Regions from separate parts of the Rhizobium sp. M10 genome, predicted to be linked through region 2. Evidence: predicted binding sites of a transcription regulator. Region 2 holds the regulator's gene; each other region holds the start of a gene.

Region 1 (4,184 bases), on a different contig from region 2:
CGTCAACGCGACAGCATCGCCATCCTTGACCACACCTTCGATGACCGTACCCAGATGCACGAACAGGCCTTCGCCCCTCTTCTGCGTGTCCGATATCTCGATCTTGCCGTGGTCGGACGAGATCACGCCGGTATCGCCCATCTGGCCGCCGGATTCGCCGTAGAATGGCGTCTGGCTGACGACGATCTGCACCTTGTCGCCGGCCTTGGCCTCGGTCGAAACCGCGCCGTCCTTGACAATCGCTTGCACGACGCCCTCAGCCGTTTCGGTGTCGTAGCCCAGGAATTCGGTCGCGCCATGCTTTTCCCTAAGGTCGAACCACACGGTTTCGGTCGCCTTTTCGCCGGAACCGGTCCAGTGCGAGCGGGCTTCGGCCTTCTGGCGCTGCATCGCATCGGTGAAGCCGGAGATGTCGACGCCGATCTCACGGGCACGCAGTGCATCCTGCGTCAGATCGAGGGGGAAACCGTAGGTGTCGTAGAGCTTGAAGGCGGTCTCACCGTCCAGCATATCGCCTTTGGAAAGATCCGTCGTCGCATCCGACAGAAGCGACAGGCCGCGTTCCAGCGTCTTGCGGAAGCGGTTTTCCTCAAGCTTCAGCGTCTCCGAGATCAGCGCCTCGGCGCGTACCAGTTCCGGATAGGCGCGGCCCATCTGCTGCACCAGCGTTGGCAGCAGCTTGAACATCAGCGGCTCCTTGGCGCCAAGCAGCTGAGCGTGGCGCATGGCGCGACGCATGATGCGGCGCAGCACATAACCGCGGCCCTCATTCGACGGCAGCACGCCGTCGGCGATCAGGAAGGCCGAAGAGCGCAGGTGGTCGGCGATGACCCGATGGCTGGCGCTACCTTCCGCCTTGACGCCCATCGTATCTTCGATGGCGCCGATCAGTGTCCGGAAGAGATCGGTGTCGAACACGCTCTGAACGCCTTGGAGAATACAGGCCATGCGCTCAAGGCCCATGCCGGTATCGATCGACGGACGCGGCAGCGGGTTGCGAACGCCGGGCTCGGTCTGCTCGAACTGCATGAAGACGAGGTTCCAGAATTCCAGGAACCGGTCGCCATCTTCCTCCGGGGAACCGGGAGGGCCGCCCCAGACGTTCTCGCCCTGGTCGATGAAGATTTCAGAGCATGGGCCGCAGGGGCCGGTATCGCCCATCTGCCAGAAATTGTCGGAGGTCGGGATGCGGATGATCTTGTCGTCGGAAAAACCGGCGATCTTCTTCCACAGCGCCGCGGCCTCCTCGTCTTCGGAGTAGACGGTCACCAGCAGGCGATGCTTCGGCAGGCCGAAACCTTCGGTCACGAGCTTCCAGGCAAGCTCGATCGCATTCTCCTTGAAATAGTCGCCAAATGAGAAGTTGCCGAGCATTTCGAAGAAGGTCAGGTGGCGCGCGGTATAGCCGACATTGTCGAGGTCGTTATGCTTGCCGCCGGCGCGCACGCATTTCTGCGACGTCGTGGCCGTCGTATAAGGACGCTTTTCCAGGCCGGTGAAAACGTTCTTGAACTGCACCATGCCGGCATTGGTGAACATCAGCGTCGGGTCGTTGCGCGGCACCAGCGGGCTCGACGAAACGATCTCGTGGCCGTTCTTCTTGAAATAGTCGAGAAAGGTCGACCGGATATCGTTCACGCCGCTCATTCTATGCCCTTCAATGCTGCCCGAGGCAGATAAATACAAATCCATCGGCTTTTAACGTTCGCCTCCGCCACTGTCCAGCCGACAAACAAAACCGGCCGCATTCTCATCAGGGAATGCGGCCGGCGGAGATATCCGACAAGAGTCAGGCGCGAGACTTACATGTCCGCGGCGGCATCGCCGTCATCTGCATCCGGTCCGCCGTTCTGCAGGAAGCGGTCGGCGATGAGACCGGCATTCTGGCGCAGCGCCAGTTCGATCTCGCGGGCGAGATCCGGGTTGTCGCGCAGGAAGGTCTTGGCATTTTCGCGGCCCTGGCCAAGACGCTGGCTGTTATAGGAGAACCAGGCGCCCGACTTTTCCACGATCCCGGCCTTGACGCCGAGATCGACGAGTTCGCCGGTCTTCGATACGCCTTCGCCATACATGATGTCGAATTCGACCTGTTTGAAGGGAGGCGCCATCTTGTTCTTGACGACCTTGACGCGGGTCTGGTTGCCGACCACCTCTTCGCGCTCCTTGACCGAGCCGATGCGGCGGATGTCGAGGCGCACGGAGGCATAGAATTTCAGCGCATTGCCGCCCGTCGTTGTCTCCGGCGAACCGAACATGACGCCGATCTTCATGCGGATCTGGTTGATGAAGATCACCATGGTATTCGACTTGGAGATCGAGGCGGTGAGCTTGCGCAGCGCTTGGCTCATCAGACGCGCCTGCAGGCCGGGAAGGCTGTCGCCCATTTCGCCTTCGATTTCGGCGCGCGGCGTCAGTGCGGCGACCGAGTCGACGACCAGAACGTCGACGGCACCGGAGCGCACCAGCGTATCGGTGATCTCAAGCGCCTGCTCGCCGGTATCGGGCTGCGAGATCAGAAGGTTTTGGAGATCGACGCCCAGCTTGCGGGCATAGACGGGATCGAGCGCATGTTCGGCGTCGACAAAGGCGCAGATGCCGCCCTTCTTCTGCGATTCCGCGATGGTCTGCAGCGCAAGCGTCGTCTTGCCCGAGCTTTCCGGCCCGTAGATTTCGATGATGCGGCCCTTCGGCAGGCCGCCGACGCCAAGCGCGATATCGAGACCAAGCGAACCCGTCGAAATCGTCTCGATTTCGATGACGTTCTCGTTGGAGCCGAGTTTCATGATCGAGCCCTTGCCGAACGACCGCTCTATCTGTGAGAGTGCCGCTTCAAGCGCCTTGCTTTTGTCCACCGATTTGTCCTCTACCAGCCGCAATGAATTCTGAGACATCTGATCCACCTTTAGGTTATTGAAGCCGCCCAAGCAATGTCGAGTTTGTACCCTATTTGTTCCACTCTCGCAATAGGCGATCAAACGATTGAAAGAAAAAGGTAAAACAGCCTGTGTTCTATATTTGTTTTATCGATGCAAAGCAACGGCTTAGGCCAGGTGCGCCGGCGTTGCCGCGCCAGGAGGCCCCGTCTCGATTCGCGCTTGGGGCATCGAAAGGCGGTTGAAATGAAGAAAAAGATTCTTGTTCTCGGCGGCGCCCATATCGACCGGCGCGGCCGCATTTCCGGGGAAACGGCACCGGGCGCCAGCAATCCCGGCACCTGGTTCGAGGAGCCGGGCGGCGGCGGCTTCAATGCGGCGCGCAACCTTGCAAGGCTCGGTTTTCAGGTGACGATGATTTCGCCGCGCGGCGGCGATCCCATCGGCGAGATGGTCGGCGAAGCCGCCGATTTCGCCGGCATCGACGACCGGCCCTTCGTTTTTCTCGACCGCAAGACACCGAGCTACACCGCGATCATCGAGAGGGACGGCAACCTGGTGATTGCCCTTGCCGACATGGATCTCTACCGCTTCTTCGTGCCGCGGCGTCTTTCCATCCGCTGGGTGCGCGAAGCCTTCGCCGCGCATGATCTCATCCTTTTCGATGCCAATCTGCCGGAAGAGACGATCGCTGCAATCGTCGCCAAGGCACGGTCGCTGGCCAAGCCCGTCGCGGCGATCGCCATTTCGCCGGCCAAGGTCGTCAGGCTGAAATCCTGCATCACGGATATCGACTACCTGTTCCTGAACGAGGCCGAAGCCGCAGCCCTTATCGGTGAACGGCCGGAAGACGCTGGCGGCTGGCCGCCGCTTCTGAACGAGATCGGCATCCGGAGCGCCGTCGTCACCCGCGGCCAGCGCGAGCTGGTCGCATTTTGCGACGGCCGCGCCGTGACGCTGCAGCCGCCGATCGCCGAGACCCTCGCCGATGTCACCGGCGCCGGCGATTCCCTTGCCGCCGGCACGCTCGCCGCCTTGATGCGCGGCCTGCCGCTCGAGGAAGCCGTCCGCCACGGCACCGCGGCAGCAGCGCTGACTGTGCAGTCGCCGCATGCCGTCAACGAAAATCTGACGCCGGATCTGCTGAATGAGGCGCTTGCCCTTGTTCCCCAGATCAGAATTCTGCATTGAAGCGGCCAAATGAAATAGTCGAGCATGATGTCGTCGCAAAACCGCCGACACATTCGGCATCATGCTCTATCGACGACAGGACAAGATCATGACCCAGCCCATCTCCCCTCTTCTGCCGAT
Region 2 (4,184 bases):
GGCCCGCAGCCTGCGAGATCGACGTCCGAAGCTCTGCTCGAATGGCTTTATCAGTTGCGCAGCGGCATCGGCGATCGCATACGCTCGATCCTGCCCGGCGACACAGGCGCTTTTGCCGCTGCTCTGGTGACTGACGAGCGGCGCGCCATCTCGAAGGAAACGACGGAGGCGCTGCGCCAGTCCGGCCTTGCGCATATCGTGGCGATCTCGGGCCTCAACATGGCGTTGTCGGCCGGCATCTTCTTCGTCGGTTTCCGGATGCTGCTCAGCCTCGTTCCTGTTGTCGCTCAAGCCTATCCGACAAAGAAGCTCGCCGCGGGCGGCGCGCTCCTCGCCGTCACGGCCTACTTCCTGATCTCAGGATTCGGGGTTTCGGCCGAACGCGCCTTCATCATGATGGCGATCATGCTGATTGCCGTCTTCTTCGATCGGCCGTCGATCAGCCTGCGCAATGTCGTTCTCTCGGCGCTCGTCATCATCGCCATTTCACCCTCCGAAGTCTTGGGTCCGAGCTTCCAGATGTCCTTTGCCGCGACTTTGGCACTGGTATCGGGCTATCAGCTGTGGAAGGACCGGCGCGTCCGGGAAAACCCGTTGCTGAAGCTGCCGGTCCTGCGGCCGGTCGTGGCGATCGCCGGTTTCTTCGGCGGCGTCTTCCTGACCTCGTTGATCGGTGGCTTTTCCACGGCGCTGTTTTCGATCGAGCATTTTCATCGCCTGACCGCTTATGGCCTGCCGGCAAACCTTGCGACGATGCCGATCATCTCCTTCATCGTCATGCCGGCCGGGCTGCTGGCTATGTTGCTCATGCCGTTCGGTCTGGACGCTCCGCTCTGGAAAGTGGTCGGTTTCGGCCTCGATCTGGTGATTGCGGTCGCCAAGACGGTGTCCGGCTGGGGCGGCGACATCGGCCTCGGCCGCTTGCCCGCCTGGTATTTCGCGGTCGCTGTGGCAGGCTTTCTGCTGCTGACGCTGCTCCGCACCCGGTTGCGCCATGCCGGCACATCGATCCTCGCCGGTTCGACGCTCATCCTGCTGATTCTGCCAGGGTCCCGGCCGCCGGATCTGGTGATTTCAGAGGATGGTGGTCTGGTCGCGCTCATCGCGCCGGCGGCACTGGCTTCCAACCGTGAAAACCCGCCGGACTTCATCTTCGACCAGTGGCAAAGAGCGCTGGTCCTGCCGAGGCACCACCCGCCGAAGATGCTGGATGGTCCTGCCATCCCGCCACCGGGTGAAGACCGCCGCGTCAGGCTGTCCCGCGACCAGCAGAATGACGCGAGGACGGCGATGGCGACCGCTGTAGCCGGTGGTGAGGTAAATCGGTTTTCCTGCGTGAAGAAGGCCTGGTGTATAGTCAGGCTCGGCAATGGCCATGTCGTCGCCGTCATCGACAACGCCGCCTATCTCGGCCCGGCCTGCGACGCCGGCGAGATTGTCGTGACCGCGGTGCGCCTGCGTTTCGACCGTTGCCGCTCGGGTGCGACACTCTTCACCGGCGAGACGCTGCGTAGGACCGGTTCCGTCGAACTGCGTTTTGCACAGGAGGGATTCGAGGTCGCAACCGCATTCGATGCTTTGTCGCGTCCATGGATGCGCCATCGAGCCTATGATTGGCGCAAAGACAGTTTTACCGAAACCGGCCCGTCCGCTGTCAGTGATAACGGCGAATGAGGCCGACCAGCTTGCCCTGCACCTTGACCCGGTCGGGCCCGAAGATACGGGTCTCGTAAGCCGGGTTGGCGGCTTCGAGGGCGATCGAGGCACCCTTGCGGCGAAAGCGCTTCAGCGTCGCTTCCTCGTCGTCGACCAGCGCAACGACGATATCGCCGGGACTTGCGGTGCTGCCGTTGCGGATGATCACCGTGTCGCCGTCGAAGATGCCGGCGTCGATCATCGAATCGCCCTTGACCTCCAGCGCATAATGTTCACCCGAGCCGAGCATGTCTGAGGGAACGACGATGTCGTGCGTGTTGTTCTGGATCGCCGAGATCGGAACGCCGGCGGCGATCCGGCCCATGACCGGCACGGACACAGTGTTGCCGTTGTCGGCGATCGGCTTTGCGGCAGCGGGGGCGGCGACCGGTTGGGGCTTGCCGAGGCTGCCTTCGATAACACTCGGTGAAAAACCGCGGCGCGGCTGAAGACTGGGGCTATAGGCCTCCGGCAGCTTGATCACTTCCAGGGCCCGGGCCCGGTTCGGTAGGCGGCGAATGAAACCACGTTCCTCCAGCGCCGTGATCAGGCGATGAATGCCGGATTTCGAGGCGAGATCCAGGGCATCCTTCATCTCGTCGAAAGAGGGCGGAACGCCGGATTCCTTCATGCGCTCATGAATGAAAAGGAGAAGCTCCTGTTGTTTGCGCGTGAGCATCGACGTCAGACCCCGTGATTGAAACAAATCCAGAACAGACACTATATGTTCCATATGTGTTCCGCAAGTAGCTAAATTTCCGTAAAACTTCGCGCCAACTCGTCGAGATTTTTATTTTCATTCGCCGGATTGGCGCACATGTCTTGCATTGAGGGTGGTGCTGTCGCACATCTCTGGCGTGTCAGGAGGGATATCATGATCGCACATTCCGCCAAACCGCACCCGCTGGATCATGTCGTGCTGCCCGTCGTCAATATCGACCTGGCGCGCGAAAGGCTCGGCAAGCTCGGCTTTACCGTCGCCGCCGATGCGCGCCATCCGTTCGGAACGGAAAATGCCTGCGTCTTTTTCGCCGACAAGACCTATATCGAGCCGCTCGGCGTGGCGAGTGTCGAGGAGAGCGAGGCAGCGGCCCGCCACGGCAATGTCTTCATCGCCCGCAATCGCGCCTTCCGCTTCCGCTGCGGCGAGGAGGGACTTTCGGCGTTGGCCTTCCTCACCGAGGATGCCGGCCTCGATCATCGGCGATTCGTGGGTAGCGGCGCGAGTGCCGGCGAGATGTTGCAGTTCAGCCGGCCGATGCGGATGCCGGACGGTTCGGAAAGCGTCGGCAGCTTCAAACTGGCCTTTTCAGGAGATCTGCGCGCGCCCGACTTCTTTCTCTTCACCTGTCAGCGCATCAATTCGTTCCCGGCCGGTCGTGCCGCTCTGGAGACGCATGCCAATGGCGTGACCGGCATTGCCGAGATCGCCCTTTGTTCGCCGGAGCCGGCTGCATTTGCCGCCTTCGTTGGTCTTGCGGTCGGGCAGACGGTGGTGGAGAAAACCGGTTTCGGCATGAAGATCGCGGCATCCAATGCCAAGATCAGCCTGATGACGCCGGAAGGGCTGGAGGCCTATTTCGAGCTTGTCGTTTCCGCCGCCGATCGTGGCCTGCGCGGTCAGGCAATCCTCTTCACCGTCACCGATCTTGCCGTGACAGAAGCGCATTTGGCTGCTAACGGAGTGACATACACACGCAAGAACAATCGCATTCTGGTGAAGCCCACGCCCGGGCAGGGCGCGCTTTTTGCCTTCGAGGAACCACGATGAGCACTGATACCAATTCCGAGGTCAAGATCGGCGAAGGCGAAGGCCAGGTCACCTTTTCCAATACCGGGCGCCTGTCGCTGATTGCCGGCCCCTGCCAGATGGAGAGCCGTGACCACGCCTTCATGGTCGCCGGTACGCTGAAGGAGCTCTGCGCAAAGCTCGGTATCGGCCTCGTCTACAAGAGTTCCTTCGACAAGGCGAACCGCACCTCGCTCTCGGCAGAGCGCGGCATCGGGCTTGAAAAGGGCATGGAGGTCTTCGCCGACCTGAAGAAGGAATTCGGCTTTCCCGTCCTGACCGACGTTCACACCGCCGAGCAGTGCGCCGAGGTGGCGGAGGTGATCGACGTTCTGCAGATCCCCGCCTTCCTCTGCCGCCAGACCGATCTTCTGATCGCCGCTGCCCGGACCGGCCGCGTCGTCAACGTCAAGAAAGGCCAGTTCCTCGCCCCCTGGGATATGAAGAACGTCCTGAAGAAGCTCAATGCCAGCGGCAATCCGAACGTGCTGCTGTGCGAGCGCGGCGCTTCCTTCGGCTACAATACGCTGGTTTCCGACATGCGCTCGCTGCCGATCATGGCGGCGATGGGCGCGCCCGTCATTTTCGATGCGACCCATTCCGTCGCCCAGCCGGGCGGGCAGGGCGAATCCTCGGGCGGTCAGCGCGAATTCGTTGAAACGCTGGCGCGCGCAGCCGTGGCGACGGGAATTGCCGGCGT
Region 3 (4,184 bases), on a different contig from region 2:
CAGGTCACCCATTCGGCACCTCCATTATGATATCAACGATATCATAATGCTTTGTCGAATCATTTTCAACGCTCAGAGCGCCTTGGATTTCGCCGCCTTGGTGAACTTCTTGATCACCATCTCCCGCTTCAGCCGCGAGATATAATCGATGAACAGCACGCCGTTCAGATGGTCGATCTCGTGCTGCAGGCAGGTGGCGAGCAGGCCGTCGGCTTCCACCATCTGTTCCTTGCCGTTGCGGTCGAGATATTTGACCGAGACGACAGCCGGGCGCTCGACCTCGGCATAATAATCGGGAATCGACAGGCAGCCTTCCTCATAGACCGAGCGTTCGTCGGAGGATTTGACGATCTCGGGGTTGATGAAGACCTGCGGCTGCTTTTCCTCGCCCTCGCGCGACACATCGATGACGAGCATGCGGCGCGGCACGCCGATCTGGATGGCGGCAAGGCCGATGCCCGGCGCGTCATACATGGTTTCCAGCATGTCGTCGGCAAGGCGCTGCAGGTCGGCGTCCACCCGCTCGATCGGCTGGGACAGCTGGCGGAGAATGGGATCGGGAAGAATGATGAGTGGCTTGATGGTCATGGGCGTTCCCATAACCCATCTTTTCTCACTATGGAATTATCCGGCGGGCGGGGAAGACGCTTTTTTGCATCCCCGCCCGGAATTTTGCCATATTCGCGTCAAGCCGCACGGCGGGCAGCGGTGACGGCGCGGCCTTCCGGCCGGGCGCGGAAATGCTGCAGCAGCTCGATCAGCTTGCCCACCTCATCGGTGAGGCGGCGGGTTTCCGCCGAGGTGCGCTCGACCATGCCGGAATTCTGCTGGGTGATTTCGCCCATGCTGCGGATCGCCACGCTGACCTCGTTGACGCCGGTTGCCTGATCGCGGGCGGCGGCGGCAATATCGGCGACGAAGCGGTTGATGATATCGATGCGGCTGATCATGTCGTTCAGCGCCTCGCCGGTGCTGGAGACGATGCCCACACCCTGATTGACCTGGGTCGAGCTCTGCGAGATCAGGTTCTTGATCTCCTTGGCGGCTTCAGCCGTACGCTGGGCGAGCTGGCGGACTTCCTGGGCGACGACGGCAAAACCCTTGCCGGCATCACCGGCGCGCGCCGCTTCGACGCCGGCATTCAGCGCCAGAAGATTGGTCTGGAAGGCGATCTCGTCGATGACGCCGATGATCTTGGAGATTTCGGTCGAGGATTTTTCGATGCCGGCCATCGCCGAGACGGCGCTGGTGACGAGTTCACCTGAATTCTTCGCCTTCTGCTGTGTCTCACGCACGGCGCCGGAAGCCTTTTCGGCATTGGCGGCGGTCTGGCCGACGCTGACGGAAAGCTGCTGCAGGGCCGCCGAGCTTTCCTCGACGCCGGCTGCCTGCTGGGCGGTGCGCAGCGCCAGGTCGTTCGTCGCATTGGAAATGACGTCGGCGCCGCTCATGATCTGGCCCGACGTCTCGCGCACGGATGCGAAGGATTGGCGAAGGGCGCTGACGGCGCGGTTGTAATCCTCGGCCATCTGCCTGAAATCACCCGGCAGGTCGGAGGGCAGAGTAGCTTCGAGATCGCCGTTCGACAGTGCTTCCAGGCCGCGGCGCAGCTGCTCCAGCGCGATGGCCTGGTCGGATTGCGCCTTGGCGCGCTCCTCTTCCAGCGCACGGCGCTTGGCTTCCAGCGTCTCGAGATAGACCGAGATGGAATAATCCATGTCGAGCATGCCTGATTTGATGACGGCGGACAGCTTCTCGGCCAGCTGCCTGCCCTGCTGGCGCGCGAAGACCGACGGCCACTGCTTCTCCATGATGCCCTTGACGAGCTCGGACACGACGATGGCATAGCCGCCGATATACCAGCGCGGCTCCAGCCCGATGCGGGCATGCGTGCGGCCGACGGCAGTCACGCCTTCGACATAGCTTTCGTCAAACGTACCGCTTGCAAGATTGGCCCAATGATCCTGCTGCCGCTTCTTGGCATGGCCGACATGGCTCTTGTCCGTGAAGAAGCTCGAGACAGCGGGAGTCCTGGCGATCTTGGCGTAGAATTTATCGAGGGCGCCGCCGATCAGCTCGGCAATCACAGGGCGCAGCTCCCGCATCGACTTGCGCGCCGCCTCGTCCAGTTCGATGAAATCGAGACGCTGCTTGAGCGCGCTGTCGGTCTGCTGGGATGTCATGGGTATCTCTGTATTTGGCGCGACGGCGCGGGAGGGAATTCTGCGCCACAGCTTTTGGCGAATATGGTTGAGCAATCGTTAAATCCGGCGGCGATTTTCCGCGTTGGCCGGCAAGGCGCGGCGGCCTCTAGAGATATTGAGGATCGCCGATTTCGTTCACGTTTTGATCTATATCTTGCCGCATCTTCTGTTATGGTTGCGCCATGACCGTCACTTCCGAATCGCTCGCAGCTTCCGTCGCCTCGATCAGCCCGGCCATGCTGGCGCTGGCCGGCGGCGTTCTTGCAGCCCTCATCCTGCTGGTGATCGTCCTTTCTCTGCGCGCCGCCGGCCTTCGCCGCGAACAGGCGGAGGAGGCGGAGCTGCGCGCCAGAGAAAGTGCGATGCGCATGGCCGAGCTTTTGAAGATCCAGGCCGAGATGCAGGGCCGCATCACGGCCATGGCCGAGGTCTTCGGCGCGCGGCAAAGCGAACTCAATCAGTCGATCAACCAACGCCTCGACGGCATGTCGCAGCGCATGAGCTCGACGATCACCGAGCAGACCAAATCGACGCATGAGAACCTGCAGCGGCTGCAGGAGCGGCTGGCGGTCATCGATGCGGCGCAGAACAATATCCAGACGCTCGCCAAGGACGTCGTCGGGCTGCAGGCGATACTTTCCAACAAGCAGACGCGCGGCGCCTTCGGCCAGTCGCGGATGGAGACGATCGTTGCCGACGGCCTGCCGATGGGCGCCTATGCCTTCCAGCAGACGCTGTCCAACGGCTCGCGGCCGGACTGCACGATCCGCATGCCGAACGGCGCGCCGCCGCTCGTCATCGACGCGAAATTCCCGCTCGAAGCCTGGAACGCCATCCGCGACGCCGCCGGCAGCCCCGAGGCCGCCAAGCTCGCCGGCCAGCAGTTCCGCCGCGACATGGAGATCCATATCCGCGATATTGCCGAGAAATATCTGATTCAAGGTGAGACCCAGGATACCGCCTTTCTCTTCGTGCCGTCCGAATCGATCTTTGCCGAGCTCCACGAAAATTTCGAGCCGGTGGTGCAGAAGGCGCACCGGGCGCGCATCGTCATCGTCTCGCCGTCGCTGCTGATGCTGTCGATCCAGGTCATCCAGGCCGTGCTGAAGGACCAGCGCATGCGGGCGCAGGCGCATCTGATCCAGGGCGAGGTGGCGCTGCTGATGGACGATCTCGGCCGCCTCGACGAGCGGGTGCGCAAGCTGCAGGGCCATTTCGCCATGGCGCAGAAGGATGTCGACATGGTCGTCACGTCAGCCGACAAGCTCACCAGGCGCGGCGCCAGGATCGAAGCGCTGGAATTCGAGGCGGGCGGCGATGCCAGGCCGGCCCGCGACGGCGAGACCCCGGCCAAATCGGTGGAAAGCCGCACCGGTCTTCTCAAGCTTCGGGTGGTTGACGAGGAGTGACCGCTTCGGGCAGTGTCTGCCCCGCATTTCATACAAGAGTTGGAACATGCCGTCGCCCGCGTGTTCCAAAGGACGGGACATCCTCATGATCACAGTTTTCGGGTCCATCAACATGGATCTCATCGCCACGACCGCGCGCCTGCCGAAGCCCGGCGAGACGGTCGCCGGCAACGGATTTGCCACGGCCGCCGGCGGCAAGGGCGCCAATCAGGCGCTGGCAGCCCGCCGCGCCGGCCGCTATGTGCATATGGCCGGCGCCGTCGGCAAGGATGGTTTTGCCGCCGACGCACTCGCCCTGCTCGATGACGCCGGAACCGACCTCTCCCTGGTCAAGCATGTCGACGGTCCCACAGGCACGGCGCTGATCCTCGTCGGCGGCGATGGTGAGAACATGATCGCCGTGGTTCCCGGCGCCAACGGCCTGGTGACAGCTGGCGATGCCGAGACGGCGGTCGGCAGGATGAACGAAGGCGATATCCTGATGCTGCAGCTCGAAGTGCCTGTTGACGCCGTCGAACGCGCGCTGTCGGCTGGCCGCGCCAAGGGCATCACCAGCATCCTCAACCTGGCG

The links. The regulator LexA, encoded in region 2, represses DNA repair genes until DNA is damaged. The targets are predictions, from matches to a motif close to TGTTCNNNNTGTGTTCNG.
Region 1: a site for LexA is predicted at 3,006-3,023, ahead of recA (recombinase RecA). Genes of this name have one in related genera too.
Region 3: a site for LexA is predicted at 2,337-2,354, ahead of CO671_RS16845 (DNA recombination protein RmuC). Genes of this name have one in related genera too.

The regions. Positions count from the first base shown of each region.
Region 1 covers NZ_NWTA01000003.1:114,836-119,019, forward strand. Annotated here, with positions in the region: gene alaS (alanine--tRNA ligase) at 1-1,647, opposite strand, end outside; gene recA (recombinase RecA) at 1,803-2,891, opposite strand; gene CO671_RS05880 (carbohydrate kinase family protein) at 3,120-4,064, shown strand; gene CO671_RS05885 (pseudouridine-5'-phosphate glycosidase) at 4,153-4,184, shown strand, end outside.
Region 2 covers NZ_NWTA01000010.1:214,973-219,156, forward strand. Annotated here, with positions in the region: gene CO671_RS18540 (ComEC/Rec2 family competence protein) at 1-1,674, shown strand, start outside; gene lexA (transcriptional repressor LexA) at 1,655-2,374, opposite strand; gene CO671_RS18550 (VOC family protein) at 2,570-3,466, shown strand; gene kdsA (3-deoxy-8-phosphooctulonate synthase) at 3,463-4,184, shown strand, end outside.
Region 3 covers NZ_NWTA01000009.1:156,339-160,522, reverse strand. Annotated here, with positions in the region: gene CO671_RS16860 (plasmid stabilization protein) at 1-12, opposite strand, end outside; gene def (peptide deformylase) at 73-588, opposite strand; gene CO671_RS16850 (globin-coupled sensor protein) at 687-2,183, opposite strand; gene CO671_RS16845 (DNA recombination protein RmuC) at 2,387-3,613, shown strand; gene CO671_RS16840 (ribokinase) at 3,699-4,184, shown strand, end outside.